One region of the Mesorhizobium sp. M8A.F.Ca.ET.207.01.1.1 genome, then DNA from elsewhere that is predicted to be linked to it. Evidence: riboswitches for the same ligand, from Rfam matches in the RefSeq annotation. Region 1 holds a riboswitch; the other holds the start of a gene.
What was found. A riboswitch is a leader RNA that binds a small molecule or an ion and turns the genes downstream of it on or off. The one in region 1 is predicted to bind S-adenosylmethionine.
Positions count from the first base shown of each region.

Region 2: it holds a riboswitch for S-adenosylmethionine, as region 1 does, so the genes downstream of both, EN850_RS21510 (O-succinylhomoserine sulfhydrylase) here and EN850_RS05155 (homoserine O-acetyltransferase) in region 1, are expected to answer to the same signal.

Region 1 is NZ_SRUS01000002.1:59,083-64,803, forward strand. Features, by position in the region: gene EN850_RS05140 (DUF1194 domain-containing protein) at 1-146, shown strand, start outside; gene EN850_RS05145 (glycosyltransferase family A protein) at 211-1,134, opposite strand; gene metW (methionine biosynthesis protein MetW) at 1,453-2,067, opposite strand; gene EN850_RS05155 (homoserine O-acetyltransferase) at 2,126-3,295, opposite strand; SAM riboswitch at 3,417-3,494, opposite strand; gene hisC (histidinol-phosphate transaminase) at 3,632-4,741, shown strand; gene EN850_RS05165 (prephenate/arogenate dehydrogenase family protein) at 4,764-5,699, shown strand; gene EN850_RS05170 (sugar kinase) at 5,696-5,721, opposite strand, start outside.
Region 2 is NZ_SRUS01000007.1:78,068-83,788, forward strand. Features, by position in the region: gene araD1 (AraD1 family protein) at 1-539, shown strand, start outside; gene EN850_RS21505 (2'-deoxycytidine 5'-triphosphate deaminase) at 590-1,684, opposite strand; SAM riboswitch at 1,825-1,902, shown strand; gene EN850_RS21510 (O-succinylhomoserine sulfhydrylase) at 1,959-3,149, shown strand; gene EN850_RS21515 (ceramide glucosyltransferase) at 3,177-4,328, opposite strand; gene apaG (Co2+/Mg2+ efflux protein ApaG) at 4,549-4,941, shown strand; gene EN850_RS21525 (Hsp33 family molecular chaperone) at 5,171-5,721, opposite strand, start outside.

The DNA.
Region 1 (5,721 bases):
GGCGCAAGCTGATTCTCGAAGTCAGCGGCATTCAGGACAAGCCCGAAATCATGCCCGCCGAGATGGACGCGCCGATCGACTGCCTTCTGGGAGAACGGGACAGGCGGTTCCTGTCGGATCCCTATTTCCCGGAACTGGACCGATAGGCCTGGCCGTGGGCCAGGCAGGCCCCCGCAACGCGCCGTACTCGATCGCTGCGCTGCCGCCAGGTCAGGCCGGTGGAATTCCAAACTTCCCGCGAACCTCGTCGTAGAGGCCGCGCCGCCAGCGGCGGCCGTAGAGATAACCGGTGATCAGTTCCGGCAATGAATAACCAAGCGCGTCGGACGAGCGGTTGGCCATGTATCCAGCAAATGCCTGTGGTATCCGCCCCCGGAGAATATCGGCGATGATCTGCCGCGTGATCATAAAGGGTGGGACATGGGGGTAAGAGCGAGCGATGTGCGGGTGCTTACTCATCAGGATCGCATAGGCTTCGACATAGCCGTCCCGGCGGCCCGAAATCGAGTTCTGCGAATTGTGCTTCGTCCAGTCGATATCTTCCGATAATTGCGCGCCGAAGCGCTGTGCGAAGCGCAGCAGAAGCTCCCGGTCCTGCATCCGGGGAATGTCGCTGTCATAGCCGCCGATGGCCAGCAAGGCTTCCCGCCTCGCCGTTATCGCCGACCCGGCGATGAAGGCCGTCTGCGCAACCACCGCCCGCTCCAGCATCGCCGGATTGAGGAAAGCACCGCGGTTGACGCAGGCGGTGCCACGGCCAGCCTTCACCGAGACATATGAGGAGAGCAGGACTTCGAGCGCCGGATTGTCGTCGAACCATGCCAGCGTCCGTTCGAGCCGGTGTGGCAGGAAGAGATCGTCCGAATCAAGAAAAGTCACCACGGGCGCCCTCGCCAGCTCGATGCCGGCATTCCTGGCGGCATTGGCGCCGCGCCATTTCGCGCCGACATAGATCAGCCGAGGGTCGCGAATGCGCGCAAGCGCCGCTTCCGTCCCGTCGGTCGAGCCATCGTCGACGACGATATGCTCAAACCGCGCCATGCTCTGAGAAAGCACGCTTTCCACCGCGCGGAGCACCGTTTGGCGCCGGTTGTGAGTCGGGGTGATGACCGTGATGAGGGGCAAATGCTCCACGTCAGCTGTTTCCAGCGCGAAAATGCACTTTCCGATAGCTCTTCAGGATGGTTGAATGGATCGGACTTCCCCCTGGCTGGCCCTCATCGGGATTAAGTGCGACGCTACAAAAAACAACCTGTTATGTCACCCATTGTGCCGTCGTTCTGACGACAAGGGAATGGTGAATTCCGGCGACTAGCGCTTCAACCGCAACACTTTTGCCACCGCTGAAATTGGCGGAGGCTCTTGGCGGTTGCGTCCATGTGGTGTTGGCCGACGGCGTGGAACATCCGCACAAGCCCACGGATGTCCTCGCATAGGAGGCCGACGGCGGCCTTATCGCTTCAACAAAAACACCGCCTGCTGGCCAAAGAAATTCCAGAACCACCAGGGCATCGACAGGCCGATCTTCTGGCCGTTGGCGTCGAGCGCGGTCGCCTTTTCCACCGTCGCGCCAAGCTCCTCGCACAGATTGACGAAGTCGCGGATGGTGCAGAAGTGGATGTTGGGCGTGTCGTACCAGGAGTAGGGCAGATCCTTGGTCACCGGCATGCGGCCCTTGACGAACAGCGACAGGCGCACCCGCCAATGGCCGAAATTGGGGAAGGACACGATCGCCCGATTGCCGATCCGGAGCAGTTCGTCGAGCACCAGCTTCGGGTTGCGGGTGGCCTGCAGGGTCTGCGACAGGACGACGAAGTCAAAACCCTTGTCGGGATAGAATTCGAGATCCTTGTCGGCATCGCCCTGGATGACCGAGAGGCCGCGCGCCACGCATTCGTTGACGCCGCGCTGCGAAAGCTCAAGGCCGCGACCGTCGACCTGCTTGGTTTCCTGCAGCAATTCGAGCAGCGAGCCGTCGCCGGAGCCTACGTCAAGCACGCGCGATTGCGGCGGGATGAGGTTGGCGACGACCTCAAGGTCGACACGCTGGCTGCCATTGACGCTCATGGCTTCGCCTCCTGAGTGGCGCATGACGATGGTCCGAAAAGTCCGCAACGTTTCGGGGTCATGCGCCGAGCCCCCTGGCGCGCGCGGCCGAACCGATAAAGCCGTTGATGGCGGCAAACAGTTCCGGCTCGTCGAGCAGGAAGGCGTCGTGGCCGCGGTCGGTCTCGATCTCGACGAAGGAAACCGAGGCGCCGGCGGCGTTGAGCGCGTGCACGATCGAGCGGCTCTCTTCGGTCGGGAACAGCCAATCCGACGTGAAGGACACCAGGCAGAAGCGGGTCTTGGTGCCGGCAAAGGCGTCCGCCAGCCGGCCGCCATGGTCGGCGGCAAGGTCGAAATAATCCATCGACCGTGTCATGTAGAGGTAGGAGTTGGCGTCGAAGCGGTCGACGAAGGTCATGCCCTGGTGGCGCAGATAGCTCTCGATTTGGAAATCGGCATCGAAGCCGAAGGTCAGCGCTTCGCGGTCCTGCAGGTTGCGGCCGAATTTGCGGTGCAGGGCGGCTTCCGACAGATAGGTGATGTGGGCGGCCATGCGCGCCACCGCCAACCCCTTTTCCGGGCGCTTGCCGTGCTCGAAATATTTGCCGCCATGCCAGTCCGGATCGGCCATCACGGCCTGCCGCCCGACCTCGTGGAAGGCGATGTTCTGTGACGAATGGCGCGCGCCGGTGGCAATCGGCAGTGCCGAGAACACCCGCTCGGGATAGCTCGACGCCCATTGCAGCACCTGCATGCCGCCCATCGAGCCGCCCAGCACGCAGAACAGCTTCTCGATGCCGAAATGGTCGACCAGCATCTGCTGCGCACGCACCATGTCGCGGATGGTGATGACAGGGAGGTCGAGCCCATAGGGCTTTCCCGTGGCGGGGTTGGTCGAAGCCGGCCCGGTGGAACCAAGGCAGCCGCCGATAACGTTGGAACAGATGACGAAGAAACGGTTGGTGTCGATGATCTTGCCGGGGCCGATCAGCACTTCCCACCAGCCTGGCTTGCCGGTCACCGGATTGGTGTTGGCGACATGCTGGTCGCCGGTCAGTGCATGGCAGACGAGGATGGCATTGGAACGGGCATCGTTCAGAACGCCATAGGTCTGATAGGCGATCTGGAACGGCGACAGCACCGTGCCGGCATCGAGCTTGAGCGGCTTGTCGGGTCCGAAACGCAACACCAGGCTCGACGGATTGTCGACCTCGTTGTTGGTCCTTGCTGCGCGCAGAGCGGCCATTCCTAATCTCTCTTGCTGCATCGTTTCTTGCGAAAATCTCCGCTGATTTTCGCGGCGCCGATGCGGTCGTCCGGGCCGGTAGCGGACAATAAAAAACCGGCATTGCCTTCGCAAAGCCGGTTACGTCACGCAAACGGCCCTTTAGCGAATTGTTTAACGTGGCTGCAAGCCGACCGGCCAAATCACCACGGAACTGTCACCGCACTTCTAGAACCCGCCCGCCTCGCCGTCAATGGCGGCGGCTGGCACTAGTGCCGCCTCTCGACATTGCCGGCCATGGCTTGTATTTCCGCAGCGGCTTCCGGATGGAGGCATTTTCGACGGATTTTGCAAGACATGAACAAGACACCGGATCAGGCACGTCCAACCCCCCGCGCGGGCATCATGGACATAGACGCCTATGTGCCCGGCAAGAGCACGGCGCCGGCCGGTGTCGCCAAGGTCTACAAGCTGTCGTCGAACGAGAACCCGCTTGGGCCGTCGCCGAAGGCGATCGAGGCCGCGCGTGAGGTTGCCGCAAAACTCGACATCTATCCCGACGGCACCGCCAAACGGTTGCGGGAGGCGATCGCCGAGGTGCATGGCCTCAACGCGCAGAACATCATCTGTTCCAACGGTTCCGACGAGATCCTTGGCCTGTTGGCACAGACCTATCTCGCGCCCGGCGACGAGGCCATGTTCACCGAACACGCCTTCATGGTCTACAAGATCTACATCCAGTCGGCCGGCGCCACCCCGGTCGTGGTCAAGGAGACCGACGAGCGCGCCGACATCGATGCGATGCTGGCGGCTGTGACGCCGCGCACGAAAATCGTGTTCCTGGCCAATCCCAACAATCCGACCGGCACCTATGTGCCGTTCCAGGAGGTGCGTCGCCTGCATGCCGGACTGCCGAAAAACGTGCTGCTGGTGCTCGACGCGGCCTATGCCGAATATGTCCGCCGCAACGATTACGAAGCCGGCATCGAGCTGGCCGGCAGCGCCGAGAACGTGGTGATGACCCGCACCTTCTCCAAGATCGGCCTCGGCGGAGCGCGTATCGGCTGGATGTATGGTCCGATGCACATTGTCGATGCGATCAACCGTGTGCGCGGCCCCTTCAACGTCAATGCGACGGCGATCGAGGCCGGCATCGCCGCGATCCGCGACCGCGCCCATGTCGAGCGCAGCGTGGCGCATAACGAGACCTGGCTCGCCTGGCTGAGCGAGGAGATGACTGGACTCGGGCTGCGCGTGACGCCCAGCGTCGGCAATTTCCTGCTCATTCATTTTCCCGACGACCAGAGGCATTCGGCGGCTGCGGCGGATGATTATCTGAGCGCGCGCGGCTATATTCTGCGGCGCGTTTCAGGCTACGGCTTTCCCAACGCGCTGCGAATGACCGTCGGTACCGAAGAGGCCAATCGCGGCGTTGTCGCCGCGCTCAAGACATTCCTGAAAAGCTAGAACGCCTGAAAAGTTACACACCATGGCATCACCGATGTTCGAAAAAATCGCGCTGGTCGGCATCGGCCTGATCGGCTCGTCGCTGGCCCGCGTCATTCGCCGCGAAGGCCTGGCTCGCCATGTCGCGATCTCGACGCGCAGTGTGGCAACGCTCAAGCGAGCCGAGGAACTGGGACTAGGCGATTCCTACACCACCGATTCCAGGGAAGCTGTGCGTGATGCCGATCTGGTCATCGTCTCGGTGCCGGTGGGCTCATCCGGTGCGGTGGCGCAGGAGATTGCGCCGGCGCTAAAAAAAGGTGCGATCCTCACCGATGTCGGCTCGACCAAGGCCTCAGTCATCGCGCAGATGCAGCCGCATGTGCCTGAGGGCGTCCATTTCATTCCCGGCCATCCGCTGGCGGGTACCGAAAAATCCGGCCCGGATGCCGGATTTGCCGACCTGTTCGACAATCGCTGGTGCATCTTCACGCCGGTGCCGGGCACCGATCCGGAGGCGCTGGAACGGCTGTCGGAATTCTGGCGCCGCTGCGGCGCCAACATCGACACGATGGATCCGCAGCATCACGACATGACGCTGGCCATCGTCTCGCATCTGCCGCACATCATCGCCTACAACATCGTCGGCACCGCCGACGACCTGGAATCGGTGACCAAGACGGAAGTGATCAAATATTCCGCCTCCGGCTTTCGCGATTTCACGCGTCTGGCCGCCTCCGATCCGACCATGTGGCGGGACGTGTGCCTGCACAACAAGGATGCCATCCTGGAAATGCTGGCGCGCTTCTCGGAAGATCTGGCGTTCCTGCAGCGCGCGATCCGCTGGGGCGATGGCGACAAACTCTTCGACCTGTTCACCCGCACCCGCGCCGTGCGCCGCTCGATCATCGAGGCGGGCCAGGATATCGACGCGCCGGACTTTGGCCGCCAGGCGGTCGAGCATCCGGCAAAGAGCTAAGCTGTTTCAGGCCAGGTCGCTG
Region 2 (5,721 bases), on a different contig from region 1:
CTGGCGCGGCGCTGATGTCGCCGGCCTTTGCCAAGGATGCCGGCGAAGAACCCGAGGTCGCCGGGATCTATGTCATCGGCGACGATGGCGCGCCGTTCCGCGTCGGCTTCACGCTGTCGAACGAATTCTCGGACCATGTGACCGAGCGCGTGAACTATCTCTTCCTCGCCCACTCCAAGCTGCGCAATGCCTCGTTCGGGCCGGAAATCCTGATCGGAGACCTGCCTTCGGACATCCGCGGCACGTCGCGCATCCTGCGAGACGGCAAGACATTGTGGGAGAAGCCGTTCCTGTCGGGCGAAACGAACATGTCGCACACCATCGCCAATCTCGAACACCACCACTTCAAATATTCGGCCTTCCGCCAGCCGGGCGACGTGCATGTGCATATGTTCGGCACCGCGACGCTATCCTTCGCCGACGGCATCAACACGGAAGCAGGCGACGTGTTCGAGATCGAGGCAGGGGATTTCGGCCTGCCGCTGCGCAACCCGCTGGAAATCGAAAAGCCGGTGAAGGTGGCGGTGAAGGCGCTGTAAAAGCCACGGGGGCGTCATCCCCCTCTCGTGGGGAGATCGCAGCTTCGACCTTAGCGCACCGCGCGGAAATGCTTTGAGAGCTTGAGGCCTTGCGCCTGGTAGTTCGAGCCCAGGTCGGTGCCGTAAAGCGCCCGCGGCCGCTTCAGCATGTGCTCGTAGACCAGCCGGCCGACGATCTGGCCATGGTCGAGGATGAACGGGACTTCGTGGCTGCGCACTTCGAGCACCGCCCGGCTGCCGGTGCCGCCGGACGCCGAATGGCCGAACCCCGGATCGAAAAAGCCGGCATAGTGGACACGGAACTCGCCGACCAGCGGATCGAAGGGCGTCATCTCGGCGGCGTAGAGCGGCGGCACATGCACCGCCTCCTGGCTGACGAGGATGTAGAACTCGTCGGGATCGAGCACCAGTTCGCCGGCGCCGCTCTTATGGATCGGCTCCCAGAAATCGAGGACATCCTGGGCGGCACGCTTGTCGACATCGACGAGGCCGGTGTGGTGCTTGCCGCGATAGCCGACCAGCCCATCCTTGTCGCCATTGAGATCGATCGACAGCGCGATGCCGCCGCCGGAAATGTTCGGCGGATCGGTGGCGACCAGCATTTCGGCGTTGTGCAATTCATGCAGTTCGGCTTCCGATAGCAGTGCGTTGCCTGTACGGAAGCGGATCTGCGACAGGCGCGAACCGGTGCGCACGACGATCGGAAAAGTGCGCGGACTGACCTCGAGATAGAGCGGGCCGTGATAGCCGGCGGCGATCTTGTCGAACTCGTGGCCGCGATCGGTCATGACGCGGGTGAAGATGTCGAGCCGCCCGGTCGAGCTCTTCGGATTGGCCGAAGCCGAAATGCCAGCCGGCAGGGCCAGACTTTCGAGCAGCGGCACGATATAGACGCAGCCGGTTTCGAGAACCGCGCCTTCGGTCAGATTAATCTCGTGGAGTTGCAGCCGGTCGAGCTTTTCCGAGACCTTGTGATTGGGACCGGGCAGGAACGAGGCGCGCACCCGCCAGGCCTTTTTCCCCAATCTGAGATCAAGGCTCGCCGGCTGGATCTGATCGGCATCGAGCGCGCGCGGCGACTTCAGCGCGCCGGACTTGAACAGCGCCGAAATGTCCTGATCGGGAAGAATGCCTGTCTGCCGCAAAGTCTGGCTCCGCCCAAGACTGGTCTCTTTTAGTGCAGGTTCTTGCCGCAAAACCACTGGGCACTTTTGCGGAACCTGCCTTGGTACAAACCTCTTAATGAAGCCGGCAATTGACGCAAGCGTGGCGCGGGTCTAAAGGGTCGTTATCCCGTGGTGATTTGGCCGGTCGGCTTGCAGCCACGTTAAACAAGTCGCTAAAGGACCGTCGGGCCGCAAGGCCGTATGGACCGGTTGCGACTTTCGCGGCCGGTTTTTTTGTGTCTGGAACAAAGCGATGAGCACCAAGAAGCGCAACTGGAAACCTCAGACGGCACTCGTGCATGGCGGAACCCTGCGTTCCCAATTCGGCGAAACCGCCGAGGCGATGTACCTGACCCAGGGCTATGTCTATAAAACCGCCCAGGCGGCGGAAGCCCGCTTCAAGGGCGAAGAGCCTGGCTTCATCTATTCGCGTTACGCCAACCCGACCGTCGACATGTTCGAAAAGCGCATGTGCGCTCTCGAAGGCGCCGAGGACGCGCGCGCCACGGCGTCGGGCATGGCGGCGGTGACCGCGGCCCTTCTGTGCAGCGTCAAGGCCGGCGATCATATCATTGCGGCGCGCGCGCTGTTCGGCTCCTGTCGCTGGGTGGTCGAGACGCTGGCGCCGCGCTATGGCATCGAGGCGACCTTGGTCGACGGCACCGATATCGCCAATTGGGAAAAGGCGGTCAGGCCGAACACCAAGCTGTTCTTCCTGGAAAGCCCGACCAATCCGACGCTGGAAGTCGTCGACATATCAGCCGTCGCCTCGCTTGCCAATTCGATCGGCGCGCGGCTTGTCGTCGACAATGTCTTCGCCACGCCGCTGCAGCAGAAGCCGTTGCAGCTTGGTGCGCACATCGTCGTCTACTCGGCCACCAAGCATATTGACGGCCAGGGCCGTTGCCTCGGCGGCGTCATCCTGTCGGACAAGAAGTGGATCGACGAAAACCTGCACGACTATTTCCGCCACACCGGCCCCAGCCTGTCGCCGTTCAATGCCTGGACCTTGCTGAAGGGGCTCGAGACGCTGCCGCTGCGCGTGCGCCAGCAGACGGAAAGCGCCGGCAGGATCGCCGACTTCCTGGCCGAGCAGCCGCAGATCGCCCGCGTCATCTATCCCGGCCGCGCCGACCATCCGCAGGCCGCCATCGTCAAGAAGCAGATGTCGGGCGGCTCGACGCTGATCTGCCTCGACGTCAAGGGCGGCAAGCCGGCGGCCTTCGCGCTGCAGAACGCCCTCGACATCGTGCTGATCTCGAACAATCTCGGCGATGCCAAGAGCCTGATCACCCATCCGGCGACGACGACGCACAAGAACCTGAGCGACGAGGCCCGCGCCGAACTCGGCATCGGGCCAGGGACGCTCAGGCTGTCGGTCGGCCTGGAGGACGCCGACGACCTGCTGGAAGACATCGCGCAGGCGCTGAAGGCCGCCAAATAGGCTGTTTGGGAGCGTCGGTCGCGGCGATCAGGCGCGCGACGGCGTCTCCTCCAGTTCGGCCGCCTTGGTGCGGATGGTCATTGCGTTGCCGCGCCAGTCGACGGCGCCGCCGAGCCAGCCGCGCGCCCAGAGGGTTGGGAGCATCACGTCCCGCGCAATCATGGCCGCGACCATGCGCGGCGACAGGTACCAGCCCTTGGACAAGGCCAGTGCGCACTCCGGAAGGTAGAAGGCCGCCAACACGGCAATCGCGGTTGCCCAGAGGCTGATGCCGGCGCTCGCCGCAGCAACCAGGGCAAGCGCGAGAGGCACCGCCGCGCCGGTCAGGATTTCGGGCGCGAAGAACAGCGGGAAGGTGACGCGGCGCAGGCGCGCCCAGCGGGCCTGACGCGACCAGATCTCGCCAAGCGTGCGCTGGCCGAGCGGCTGCTCGAAGGGCGCGGCAACGAGATTGACGCGCAAGCCGAGGCCGTTCACCAGCTTGGTGGCGGCAGCGTCCTCGGCGATCTCGGCGGCCAGCGCCCGAATGCCGCCATTGGCATCCAGCATCGGCTTGTTCCACAGCATGCTCTTGCCCTGGGCAAAGCCGAGGCCGAGCGCCTCGCCGGCATACTGCCAGCGGGCCTGCAATGTGTTGAGGAAGGCGCATTCGACATCGGCCCAGAAACCCTCGGGCCGCGAGCCGATCGGCGTCGAGCAGACAAGGCCGGTGTCGGGCCGCCATGCCGCCATCATGTGCTCGATATAGTCCCTCGGCATCAGGACGTTGGAATCTGCAAGGATGACCCAGTTGTGGCGTGCCGCTTCCCAACCCTTGACGCAATTGTTGAGCTTTGGATTGGCGCTGACGCGGTCGTCACCGATCAGCAGCCGGGCCGGCACCTTGGGAAACCGGGCAATCGCCCTGTTTATCAGTTTGACCACCGGATCGTCGGTATGGGCGACGCAGAAGATCAGTTCGTAGCGTGGCCAGTCGAGGGCGAAGGCGCGTTCCAGCGTCTCATGCGTGAACGGCTCGACGCCCCGCGACGGGACGACGATCGAGACCGGTTGCGGCTTGCCGGCTGGCGGGGCGATCGTGTTGCGCCGTTTCAGCTGTGAAGCGGCGAGCGAAATGCTGGCGGCGTTTGAAAGGATGAGTGCGGTCGAAAGCGAGGCGGCTATGAAGGTGAGTTCCATCGAGATCTGGTCACTCCGGAAAGGCGGCCGGCATCGTGGCCGTTTTCAACAGTTCGACAGAGCGCCGAGTCGCCCGGTTCGTGCACACCACCATTGTCGTGTGTCACTTAAATGACATTCTTTGCCGGCACCTGCGGTTCAAGGTCAGCCGCGACAAGACGCGCACGTTGACCTGCTCACCGGGAGCGCTGAAAGTCATCGGGTTGTTTTGGAGCCGCTCATGTACCGCGCCGTGACGCGCAACATCGAAGTGCAGGTCAGGCCGTTCTATCTCGAGGACCGTTCGGATCCCTCGGAGAACCGCTATGTCTGGGGCTATCAGATAACGATCGACAACCAGTCGGACGAGTTCGTGCAGTTGTTGTCGCGCTATTGGCACATCACCGATGGCGCCGGCCGGGTCGAGGAAGTGCGCGGGCCGGGCGTTGTCGGCGACCAGCCGGAACTCAATCCCGGCGACAGCTATCAATACACGTCCGGCTGCCCGCTCTCGACACCATCCGGGATCATGGTCGGACGCTACACGATGCGCAACAAGCGCGGCGAGACCTTCGACATCGCCATCCCCGCCTTCTCGCTCGATCTGCCGGGGACAAGGCGCACGGTGAATTAGCGTCTTTTCTCCCGTCACTATACGGGGGAGTTGAGGAATGGTCCGCGAAGCGGACGAATTGCTTGGCTTTTCGAGTGACGACCGTCCGGCAGGACAATGAGGGCAGCGCCGAGCTTGCGAGAATTTTCTTCAGATAGAGCCAAGGAGCTCCTGTACTAACGCTGGCGCTGCCCCTCATCCGCCTGCCGGCACCTTCTCCCCGTATAGTGACGGGGAGAAGGGACTAGCTTTACTGAGCCGCAAACTCGGCCGGATCGAAGTCGTACTGGGTCGAGCAGAACTCGCAGGCGACGTGGATGCCGCCATCCTCGGTGCTGTCCTTGATCTCCTGCGCGGAGAAGCCTTCGAGGATATCGCGGATCTTGTCCCTGGAGCACGAGCACTGGTCGGTGACGGGGACGCCGCCGAAGACGCGCACGCCATGCTCGTGGAACAAGCGATAGAGCAGCCGCTCGGCGCCGATGGTCGGGTCGATCAGCTCGGTCGGCTCGATGGTGCCCAGCAAGGCGAGGAGTTCCTGCCAGGAATTATCGGCCGGATCGTGGACTTCCTCGCGCGGATCGCCATCGCCACCCGGCAGGTCCGGGACGCGCATGCGCTCGGGCGATTGCGGCAGGAACTGCGCCAGTATGCCGCCGGCGCGCCACTGCTCGCGCGCACCGCCGATACCGGGCGTCAGCAGCTTGGCGACCGAGAGCCTGATATCCGTCGGGATCTGTTCCGACTGCCGGAAATAGGTGCGCGCCGCGTCTTCCAGCGTTTCGCCGTCGAGCTGGACGA